3 regions of the Metapseudomonas boanensis genome follow, and region 3 is predicted to be linked to each of the others. Evidence: riboswitches for the same ligand, from Rfam matches in the RefSeq annotation. Region 3 holds a riboswitch; each other region holds the start of a gene.
What was found. Region 3 has a riboswitch for cobalamin ahead of btuB (TonB-dependent vitamin B12 receptor). Riboswitches for the same ligand answer to the same signal wherever they lie in the genome.
Positions count from the first base shown of each region.

Region 1: linked by a shared signal. The riboswitch ahead of cobG (precorrin-3B synthase) and the one ahead of btuB (TonB-dependent vitamin B12 receptor) in region 3 are both predicted to bind cobalamin.
Region 2: linked by a shared signal. The riboswitch ahead of cobW (cobalamin biosynthesis protein CobW) and the one ahead of btuB (TonB-dependent vitamin B12 receptor) in region 3 are both predicted to bind cobalamin.

Region 1 is NZ_CP113889.1:2,409,757-2,413,024, forward strand. It holds gene OXH74_RS11090 (precorrin-8X methylmutase) at 1-184, opposite strand, end outside; gene cobG (precorrin-3B synthase) at 177-1,526, opposite strand; cobalamin riboswitch at 1,615-1,864, opposite strand; gene cbiE (precorrin-6y C5,15-methyltransferase (decarboxylating) subunit CbiE) at 2,104-3,268, shown strand, end outside.
Region 2 is NZ_CP113889.1:2,457,415-2,460,682, reverse strand. It holds gene OXH74_RS11325 (CbtA family protein) at 18-728, opposite strand; gene OXH74_RS11320 (CbtB-domain containing protein) at 739-924, opposite strand; cobalamin riboswitch at 1,035-1,251, opposite strand; cobalamin riboswitch at 1,311-1,505, shown strand; gene cobW (cobalamin biosynthesis protein CobW) at 1,608-2,660, shown strand; gene cobN (cobaltochelatase subunit CobN) at 2,776-3,268, shown strand, end outside.
Region 3 is NZ_CP113889.1:4,816,173-4,819,440, reverse strand. It holds gene OXH74_RS22505 (C40 family peptidase) at 1-103, shown strand, start outside; gene OXH74_RS22500 (O-methyltransferase) at 112-762, shown strand; gene OXH74_RS22495 (hypothetical protein) at 802-1,122, shown strand; cobalamin riboswitch at 1,164-1,372, shown strand; gene btuB (TonB-dependent vitamin B12 receptor) at 1,438-3,268, shown strand, end outside.

The DNA of each region.
Region 1 (3,268 bases), 2.4 Mb from region 3:
CCGCAGCGCCAGCGCCCGGGGAGAACCGCAGGTCTTCCACCACATCGACCATGCCGCAGGCATGGATCACCCGCACCGCGAGCTTTTCCAGGTCGGAGGGGATGCCGGCCAGGTTGGCCTCGGCACGAATGATGGAAAAGGAGTTGCGATAGATCTCCTGACCATCGCGGATGTACTCAAGCATGGGTGGGGCTCCAGGTGTCAGGAGAGGAGGCCAGGCGCTCGGCAGCCTCCTGGATGGTCAGGTTGCGCGCCAGCAGGCGGCCGAAGCCGTTGTCACCGGTTTCGCGTTGATAAAGGTCGTAGCGGCCTGGGCCCACGGCCAGCAGGGTCAGCGGTGCCACATGAGCTGCGGCGCAGGAGCGAGGGCAGCCGCTGAGGTGCAGGCCGGGGAGGGGGCCGAGATGCGAGGCCAGCCAGAGGGCATCGCCCTTGGTGTCGGCCAGGCCTTTCGCACAGCCGGTCGAACCGGTGCAGGCGATCAGCCAGGCCTGGGGCGAGCGAGCGTCGATGGCCAGGCCGAGGTCTTCAAGTTGCTGCAGTACAAGGCCGATCGCTTGCTCGGGAATATTTGGCAGCAGTACGGATTGCCAGGGTGTCAGGCGCAAGCTGGCATCGCCCCGGGTTTCGGCCAGGTCGGCCAGTCTGGCGAGCTGCTCCGCTGTCAACCGGCCCACGGCAGGTACACCGCCGACCATTCTCAATCCGGCTTGGCGTTGTGGCTGCGTTCCGATGTGCAGGCCGGCCGGTGGGCTTGGGCGGCGCCAATGCCCGGCCGGCAGCAGGGGAAAGTCCAGGCGGGCCTGCAAGCGCATCAGCAAGTCGCCGGCAGGGTGCGCTTCGAGCAGGTGACGCATGCGCGTCTGCTCGGGCGTGGCGAGTTCGAGGAACAGGTCGAGCAGTGCTTCCACCAACTGCGGTGTCTGGCAGATGCGTACCGCCGCCAGAGCGTCCGGTTCGTCCGCACGTTGCGGCGGGCAGCCTGCCAGGCCGAAGGCAATCTGTGGCGTCGGGCCGCCGACCATCACCGACAGCCAGATGTCGTGCGGGTGCTCCAGCATGGCCAGTTGCTCACCGCCGTCCAGCAGCAGGGCGAACTTGGGCGACAAGGCGTGGAAGCGCGGCGAGTTCTGCAGTAGGGCGAGCAGGTCATCGGCCAGCGACGAGATATCCACAACGGCGGCAGGGTCGAGCCCGGCAGCGGGGCTGACCATCAGGTTGCGCACATCGTCAGCACCAGGGGTGCTGGGGCCGAGGTCAGCGGCGAGCAGTTGGTCGACCAGGGCCGCTTCGGCGCCAGGCCTTACCCCGCGTATTTGCAGGTTGGCCCGATTGGTCGTCTCGATCACCCCGCTGGCGTGGGCCGTCGCGGCTTCAGCCACAGCGTGGGCCTGGACAGATGTCAGCCGGCCACAGGGCAACTTGATGCGGCAGATGCCACCATCCTGTGCTGGGACAATGCGCGATAGCCCGGGACAGGCTGACGGGCGAGGGGACGTGCTGGTGCTGGGCAAGACGTGTTTCACAGGGTCACCGAGGTTGGCGTCGCGGTGACCCGGCTGCCCCTACCCGAGGGACAACTGCGGCATCGATACACCCCGCCCGATGCGTGCACTCACGACTGGATTCACTGGCAGGTCTCCTGGCTGGCAGGTCCTCGTCCATTGCGGCCTTCCCGGTTTCCCAGTGGCCTGATCAGGCGGCGTGAAAACTGCTGTGCTCCGTCGAGCGACGTTTTCACACAACCTGAGAATGCATGGACTCGCTGCTTACAGTTGCGGGGGCAGCCACGGTTCAGCCGTGTTCCCTCTTAGGCTGGAGCGCATCAAGTTCCGCTCCAGCAACCAATGAAGGGGGTATTATGCCCGCTTTGGCCAGGCGTATGAAAAGGCTCCTTGTCCAGACTGTCTGAAAACTGTTGCGCTCGGTTATGCCGTTTTGAAACCAGCCTCAAAATGTTTATTTACCACTCGTAAACTGCGTTTCTTGGCGGCTGCTCCGCTTCGCTGCGTTGCGTCTCGCCTAACCTTCGCCCGTGACGTTTTCGCACAGTCTGAGTCGGAAGCTGAACGGTGCTGGCCCTATTCATTACAGGAGCCCTACATGCAGCCCTGGCTGACAGTGATCGGAATCGGCGAAGACGGTTATGCCGGTCTCGGCAAGGCCGCGCGCCGTGCCTTGCTTGCCGCCGCAGAGGTGATCGGCGGGCCGCGCCAGCTCGATCTGCTGCCGCACTGCATCAGGGCCCTGCGCACGCCTTGGCCCAGCCCCTTCTCCTTGGGGCCGGTGCTGGCGAAACGCGGCACGCCGGTCTGCGTCCTCGCCAGCGGCGACCCCATGCTCTTCGGTGTGGGCGCCAGCCTGGCGCGCCAGCTGCCGGTCGATGAACTGCGCGTGCTGCCGGCGCCTTCTTCCTGTTCTCTTGCGGCGGCGCGTCTGGGTTGGCCGCTGCAGGATGTCAGTCTCCTCTCTGTCGTTGCCCGGCCGCTGGCCGCGTTGCATGCGCAGATCCACCCTGGCGCCCGCCTGCTGGTGCTGAGCAATGACGGTAGCAGTCCGGCAGCCATTGCCGCGTTGCTCGTGGAGCGGGGCTTCGGCCCTAGCCGGCTGACAGTGCTGGAACACCTCGGCGGTGAGCGCGAGCGGCGCATCGGCGGCATCGCTGCGGAGTGGTCATTGGTTGAGGCCGCCGCGCTGAACCTGGTGGCGGTGGAGTGCGTGGCCGGCGATAACGCCCGCCGCCTTCCGCTCACTACGGGTCTCGCGGACGACGCTTACCGCCACGACGGCCAGCTCACCAAGCGCGACGTGCGCGCCGTTACCCTGGCGCGGCTGGCACCGCAGCCAGGTGAGCTGCTCTGGGACGTGGGAGCCGGCTGCGGCTCCATCGGCATCGAGTGGATGCGCGCCCATCCCAGTTGTCGCGCCATCGCCATCGAGGCGAACGAGACGCGCCAAGCGCATATCCAGCACAATCGCGACGCCCTCGGCGTTCCGGGCTTGCAATTGGTGGCCGGCGAGGCACCGGCTGCGCTGGGCGGCCTGCCCGCGCCGGACGCCATCTTCATCGGCGGCGGCGTCACCGAGCCCGGCATGCTCGACACGTGTTGGGCGCAGCTCAAACCGGGTGGTCGCCTGGTGGCTAATGCCGTGACCCTGCAGAGTGAGGTGGTTCTGGTGGCTTTCCGCGAACGCCATGGCGGCGCGCTGACCCGCATCGCCATCGCCCAGGCCCAGCCGCTCGGCGGCTTCGATACCTGGCGTTCGG
Region 2 (3,268 bases), 2.4 Mb from region 3:
GTTGGAATTGCGCAAGCTCACGCTTGAGTGTGCCGCTGGTAGAGCCAGGCTGCCGCCCAACCAAGGGCAACCCAGAACAGCGCGTTGGTGATCAGCGAGGCTGCGATGAACTCATGCGTCAGGGCTTGCGGCGCCAGGCTGGAGTGCACTTCGGGCTGGGGCGCACCTACTACATGAGGAATCAGCAGCAGCGCCAGACCTGCGACACGCAGGATCCAGTGGCGGCCAAAGGCGATCAGCGCCAGCCCGACGGCAGTTGAGGCAGCGGTGCCGATCCACCAGACCTGGCGCTGAGCCAGATCGGCGGCGGCAGTTCCCGGCAGTTCGGGCGGTAAGCCAATGGAAGGCGCCAGCGTGAAGGTGGCGAAACCGCCCAGCCCCCAGAGCAAGCCCTGCCAGGCTCGGCTCGGGCCGCGCAGGCTGAACACTCCAGCGAGCATCAGAGCAAAGCCGACCGCGACCACCAGATTGCTACCTCCGGTAGACAGCGTGCGCTGCCAGCCGTCTTCCGGCGCCCAGGCTTCGGCATCGTGCTCATGGCTATGTGCGCCGACAGCGCCGGAAGCCTCAAGTTCGTGGACGTGTTCCACTTGGGCGGCGGGCTCGGCCGTCTCGTAGGTTTCCGCCTGGAGAATCAACGGGGTGACCCACAGGCTCTGCAACAGGGTCAGCACCACGGCGGCGATCAGACCGGCAAAACCTGCGGTCTGGGCAATACGCTTGATCATCGAAACCTCCTCAGTGGCAGGGGAAGCCGGCACTGTGGCGGGTGTCGTGAGCAGCGTTGTGTACGGCCTCGAGATGAGAGAAGCCGGCGAAGTAGACGAGCGAGAGGCCAATTAGCCCGGCGCTGAAGGCCAGGACCAGGCGCTTGGTCAGTGAAGACGAGGCGACTGCGGATTGAGACAAGGCGCTGCTGGACATGGAAGTTCCCTCTGCAATGACGACTGATATCGGCAGAAGGGTGCATGCGCGAGGGCCGCGGACACAGGCGTGTCCACGCTTCCGGCTTGCGCCCGCCCACCGCGGGTTTGCCAAACTCTGAGCTTCCAGGCCGGTCTCCGGGCTTGCGACGCCTGCATGTTGCAGAGCGGGATCGCCTTCCCATGTCTTATCGACACAGTGGCCTACCGATCCCTACGTTCGCCTACCGTTGCGGGGGCAGCGCCGGACTGGTCCGAGATGGACGCACCGGCTTCCCGTTTCACCCCGCGCGCGACGACGCTGGGCACCTGAAAAAACCGTGCTAGGACACCATGAGTCCGACAAGGCGTCAACTGCCGCGATTGACCACCGTTGGCGTGCTGCGTAGCCTTCTGCCCTTTCGAGGTTCTCCGATCATGCGTCGGAGCTAAGAGGGAACGTGGTCAAGGCCACGGCTGCCCCCGCAACTGTGAACAGCTGAAGTCTTATCCACAGCCACTGCCCTTGGGTGGGAAGGCGGAAAGACGGCGCACCGCGCCAGGCTGTGAGCCAGGAGACCTGCCTCGCAACGCTTTCTGACAACCGGGCGGGGTGATCCGGTGGCGAATCCAGGCCGGGACGACCCGCGCCTTCGTCCTGCACGCCCGCCGATCCGATCGACTCCCAGCAAAGGGCTGCCGCGCATGAAAACCCTGGCCAAACTCCCCGTCACCATCGTCACCGGCTTCCTCGGTGCCGGAAAGACCACCCTGCTCCGCCACATGCTCGACAATGCCGAAGGCCGCCGCATTGCAGTCATCGTCAACGAGTTCGGCGAACTGGGCATCGATGGTGAAATCCTCAAACAGTGCTCCATCGGCTGCAGCGAAGAAGAGGCCATGGGCCGCGTCTTCGAACTGGCTAACGGCTGCCTGTGCTGCACAGTGCAGGAAGAGTTCTTCCCGGTGATGCGCGAACTGGTCGCACGCCGTGGCGACCTCGACCAGATTCTTATCGAAACCTCGGGCCTGGCGCTGCCCAAGCCACTGGTACAGGCCTTCCAGTGGCCGGAAATCCGCAACGCCTGCACCGTGGATGCGGTGATCACCGTGGTCGACAGCCCCGCCGTCGCCGCCGGCACCTTCGCCGCACACCCCGAGCAAGTGGATGAACAGCGCAAGCAGGACCCGAACCTCGACCACGAGTCGCCCCTGCACGAACTGTTCGAAGACCAGCTTGCGAGCGCCGACCTGGTGATCCTCAACAAGGCGGACCTGCTGGAAGCCGAAGTCCTGGCTGCCGTACACGCCGAAGTTGCCGAAGAGCTGCCGCCAGCGGTGAAGATCGTTGAAGCCAGCAGCGGCAAGCTACCGCTCTCCGTGCTGCTGGGCCTGAATGCAGAGGCCGAACTGCACATCGACAGCCGCCCAACCCACCACGACCACGAAGGGCACGAAGACCACGACCATGACGAGTTCGACTCCTTTCACGTCGACCTCCCGGAGGTCGAGGAACGGCCCCTGCTCGACGCTCTCAACCAACTCGTGGAGCGCCATGACATCCTGCGCATCAAGGGCTTCGCCGCCATCCCCGGCAAACCCATGCGCCTGCTGATCCAGGGCGTCGGCAAGCGCTTCGACAAGCACTTCGATCGCCAGTGGCTGAATGGCGAAGCCCGTGGCACAAGGCTTGTGGTGATTGGACAGGAGCTGGACCAGGCGGTGATTGCCAATGAATTGAGAACCGCACTCGCCTGATCACTGCGCTCAACCCCTCCTACCGAGCTGATCGGATCGTAGGGGCGAGCTTGCTCGCGAATCGCGGCAAACCCTTCGCGAGCAAGCTCGCTCCTACACCATCTGGAGTCCCGCCATGCACCTCCTGCGCACCCAACCCGGCGGCTTCGTCCCCGACGACGGTATCGCCCATCTGGCGCAGACGCCCGCCGAACTGGTGATCCTCTGCAGCGGCGACTCGCATCTGGCGCTGCTGGCCGAAGCCGCCCGCGAACTGCCGACGGACTATCCAAGCCTGCGCCTGGCCAACCCGATGCAGCTGCAGAACCACGCCTCGGTCGATCTCTACGTCGACGAGGTGCTGCAGCACGCCAAGGTGATCCTGATCTCGGTGCATGGCGGCGTCGGTTACTGGCGCTACGGCATTGAACAACTGGTGACCCTGGCCGAGCGTGGCGCAAAGCTCATCCTGGTTCCCGGCGATGATCGCCCCGACCCAGAGCTGGCCAGCCTGTGCAACGTGTCGGTCGAGGACGCGGATCGCCTCTGGCAGTACCTGCGCCAGGGTGGCCTGGACAATGCCCGGCAACTCTTCGGCTGCATCGCCAACCAATGGCTGGGGCGCGACC
Region 3 (3,268 bases):
CGGAACGGTGCGTCTGGACAGCCTGTCCAACAGCTACTGGCAAAGAAGCTACCTGAACGCCAAGCGCGTATTGTTTGATCCGAGCCTCGCCCGTACGCCCTGAGAATTCCCATGACCAACCGCACACTGAACCTCGACGACGCCCTCTACGGCTACCTGCTCGACGTGTCGCTGCGGGAAACACCGTTGCTCGCTCGCCTTCGTGAGGAAACCGCCGGTATGCCTATGGCGCGTTGGCAGATCGCGCCGGAGCAGGGGCAGTTCATGGCCTTGCTGGTCAAGCTGACCGGTGCCCGGCGGTTGCTCGAAGTCGGCACCTTCACCGGCTACAGCGCCCTGTGCATGGCGGCTGAGCTGCCCGAAGGAGGGAGCATCCTCTGCTGCGACCTGCCGGGCGATTACAACGCCATTGCTCGCCGTTACTGGCAGGAGGCCGGGCTGGCTGACCGTGTCGACCTGCGCCTGGCGCCGGCCCTGGAAACGCTGGCGAACCTGGAGGAGGGTAGCTTCGACCTGGTCTTCATCGACGCCGACAAGGCCAACTACCCGGCCTATCTGGAGCAAGCCCTGCGGCTGGTACGGACGGGCGGCCTGATCCTCTTCGATAACGTGCTCTGGAGTGGTCGTGTGCTGGAGGCTGAACCGGACAGTGCTGACACGCGGGCGATTCAGGCCTTGAACCGTGCGTTGAAAGACGATGTGCGCGTCGACCTGTCGCTCGTTCCCATCGGTGATGGGCTGACCCTCTGCCGCAAACGCTGACTTCCCCTCTCCCGGCCACGGGGGAGGTGCCTGACGACCATGCCAGAACCCATACGCCTGCCACCACAACCGGATGCCTGCGAACTCTGCGGGCGCGCTGCAGCGTTGACTCGTCACCACCTGATTCCCAAGGCCCTGCACGACAAACCGTACGTGCAAAAGCGCTTCGACAAGGGCGAGCGCATCAGCGCGACGCTCTGGGTCTGCCGGCCCTGCCACAATCAGATCCACCGGCTGTTCAGCGAGAAGGAACTGGCCCTGACCTACAACAGCCGTGAAGCCCTGCTCGGTGATGCGCGCCTGCGCACCTTCGTCGAGTGGCTGGCGAGCAAGCCGGCAGGCTTCACACCAAGGCACTGAGCATGTGCTCGACGTTTGACGCTCGCCAGCCAACCCTCTAACCTTCGCAGCTTGCCTCAGGTGCCCTTTGTTCCTAAAGGGTGAAACAGGGAAGCCGGTCCATTCTTCGAAGAATCCGGCGCTGCCCCCGCAACGGTAGGCGAGTCAAGGTCCGCATCCACAGCCACTGTGCGCAGCATGGGAAGGCGCGGCCCGGGAGCCATGGTCCCACTCGCAAGCCCGGAGACCGGCCTGGTGCAAGCAGGGCATCGCGGAGTGCACTTCGCATGCAATACCCATAGATGTCGCGCGGGTGGCACGACGGAGATCCAGACCTTGATTCGCAAGCCTTCCTTCAGGCCGGCGGCCTTTGCGCTGCTTGGCAGTTCCTGTATTTCCCCTTTCCTGGCGGCTGAGCCGCTGACCCTCGACGAGCAGGTGATTACTGCCACTCGAAGTGAGCAGCCGGTGCGCGCCAGCCTGGCTCCGACCACCGTGATCGAGCGCGAAGAGATCGAGCGCACTCAGGCCCGTTCGGTGCCCGAACTGCTGAAAAAGGTCCCCGGCGTCTCGGTGAGCAACAACGGTGGCCCCGGCAAGAACACCACGGTTTTCTTGCGCGGCAGTGAGTCCGATCATGTGCTGGTGCTGATCGATGGAATCAAAGTGGGGTCCGTCAGCGCCGGCCTTACGGCCTTCCAGGACCTCCCGGTTGAACTGATCGAGCGCATCGAAGTGGTTCGTGGGCCGCGTTCCAGCCTGTACGGCTCCGAAGCCATCGGTGGTGTGATCCAGATCTTTACCCGCAAAGGCGACCAGCAGGGTCTCAAGCCCTGGTTCTCCGCTGGATACGGCACCCATGACAACCGCCAAGGCGGCGCTGGATTGTCGGGTGGCGATGGCAAGGGCTGGTTCAGTCTTGGCGTCAGCAGTCAGGACACCGACGGCATCAACTCCCGCCGCCAGGGAAGTGCCTACTACGAGACGGATGCCGACGGCTACCGCAACCATTCCGGCTCCCTGCGCGCCGGTTACCAGTTCGACAACGGCCTGGAGCTGGACGGCACCCTGATGCAGGCCCGTGGCCATAACGACTATGACGATATCGACACTTCCGGCTTCCTGCACCCTGCTGGCGGGCACAATGCCAACGCCGATAACCGCCAGGAACTGGCGGGTGGCCGAGCGCGCTTCAGCCCTCTAGAGCCCTGGAAAGTGACGCTCCAGGCCGGGCGTAGCGAGGACAAGGCAACGAGTTGGGTTGACGGCGCATTCGACGCACGTTTCGACTCCCAGCGCGACAGCGCTTCCTGGCTCAACGACCTGACTCTCGCTGAGGGTCATGTGCTGACCCTGGGCTATGACTGGCAGCAGGACAAGGTCAGCAGTTCGACGGTCTTCGACAAGGACGCCCGCATCAATGAGGGCTGGTTCGCCCAGTACATCGGCGACGCCGGTCGACAGGACTGGCAGCTCAGCCTGCGTCGTGACGACAACGAGCAATTCGGTAACCACGACACCGGCAGCGCCGCCTGGGGCTATGCACTCACCGATGAGCTGCGCTTCAGCCTGAGCTACGGCACGGCCTTCAAGGCGCCAAGCTTCAACGAGCTGTATTTCCCTGGCTACGGCAACCCGGGCCTCGACGCGGAAACCTCGGAGAGCTTCGAGGCGGGCCTCAGTGGCGTGCATGACTGGGGCCATTGGTCCGTCAATGCGTTCCGCACGAATGTGGATGATCTTATCGCCTTTGACTCGACCATCGGCGTGTGGGGCGGCCCGAACAACATCGGCAAGGCGCGCATTGATGGCCTGGAGTTGGTGTTGGGCAGCCAGTGGTTGGGTTGGGACTGGAATGCCAATGCCAGCTTCCTGGATGGCGAGAACCGTGGCGACGATGCCAATCGGGGCAACGAGTTGCCCCGGCGTGCGCGGCAAGTCTTTAACCTCGACGTTGATCGTCGGTTCGGCCAGATAGGGCTCGGCGCGACGGTTCATTCCGAAGGACGCCGTTATGACGACCTGGCCAACACCGAGCGTATGGCTGGCTACGCCACCCTGGACCTGCGCGGCGAGTACTGGTTGACCGAGGAGTGGCGCTTGCAGGCCAGCGTCACCAACCTGTTCGATGCGGACTACGAAACAGCCCTGGACTATAACGAGCCGG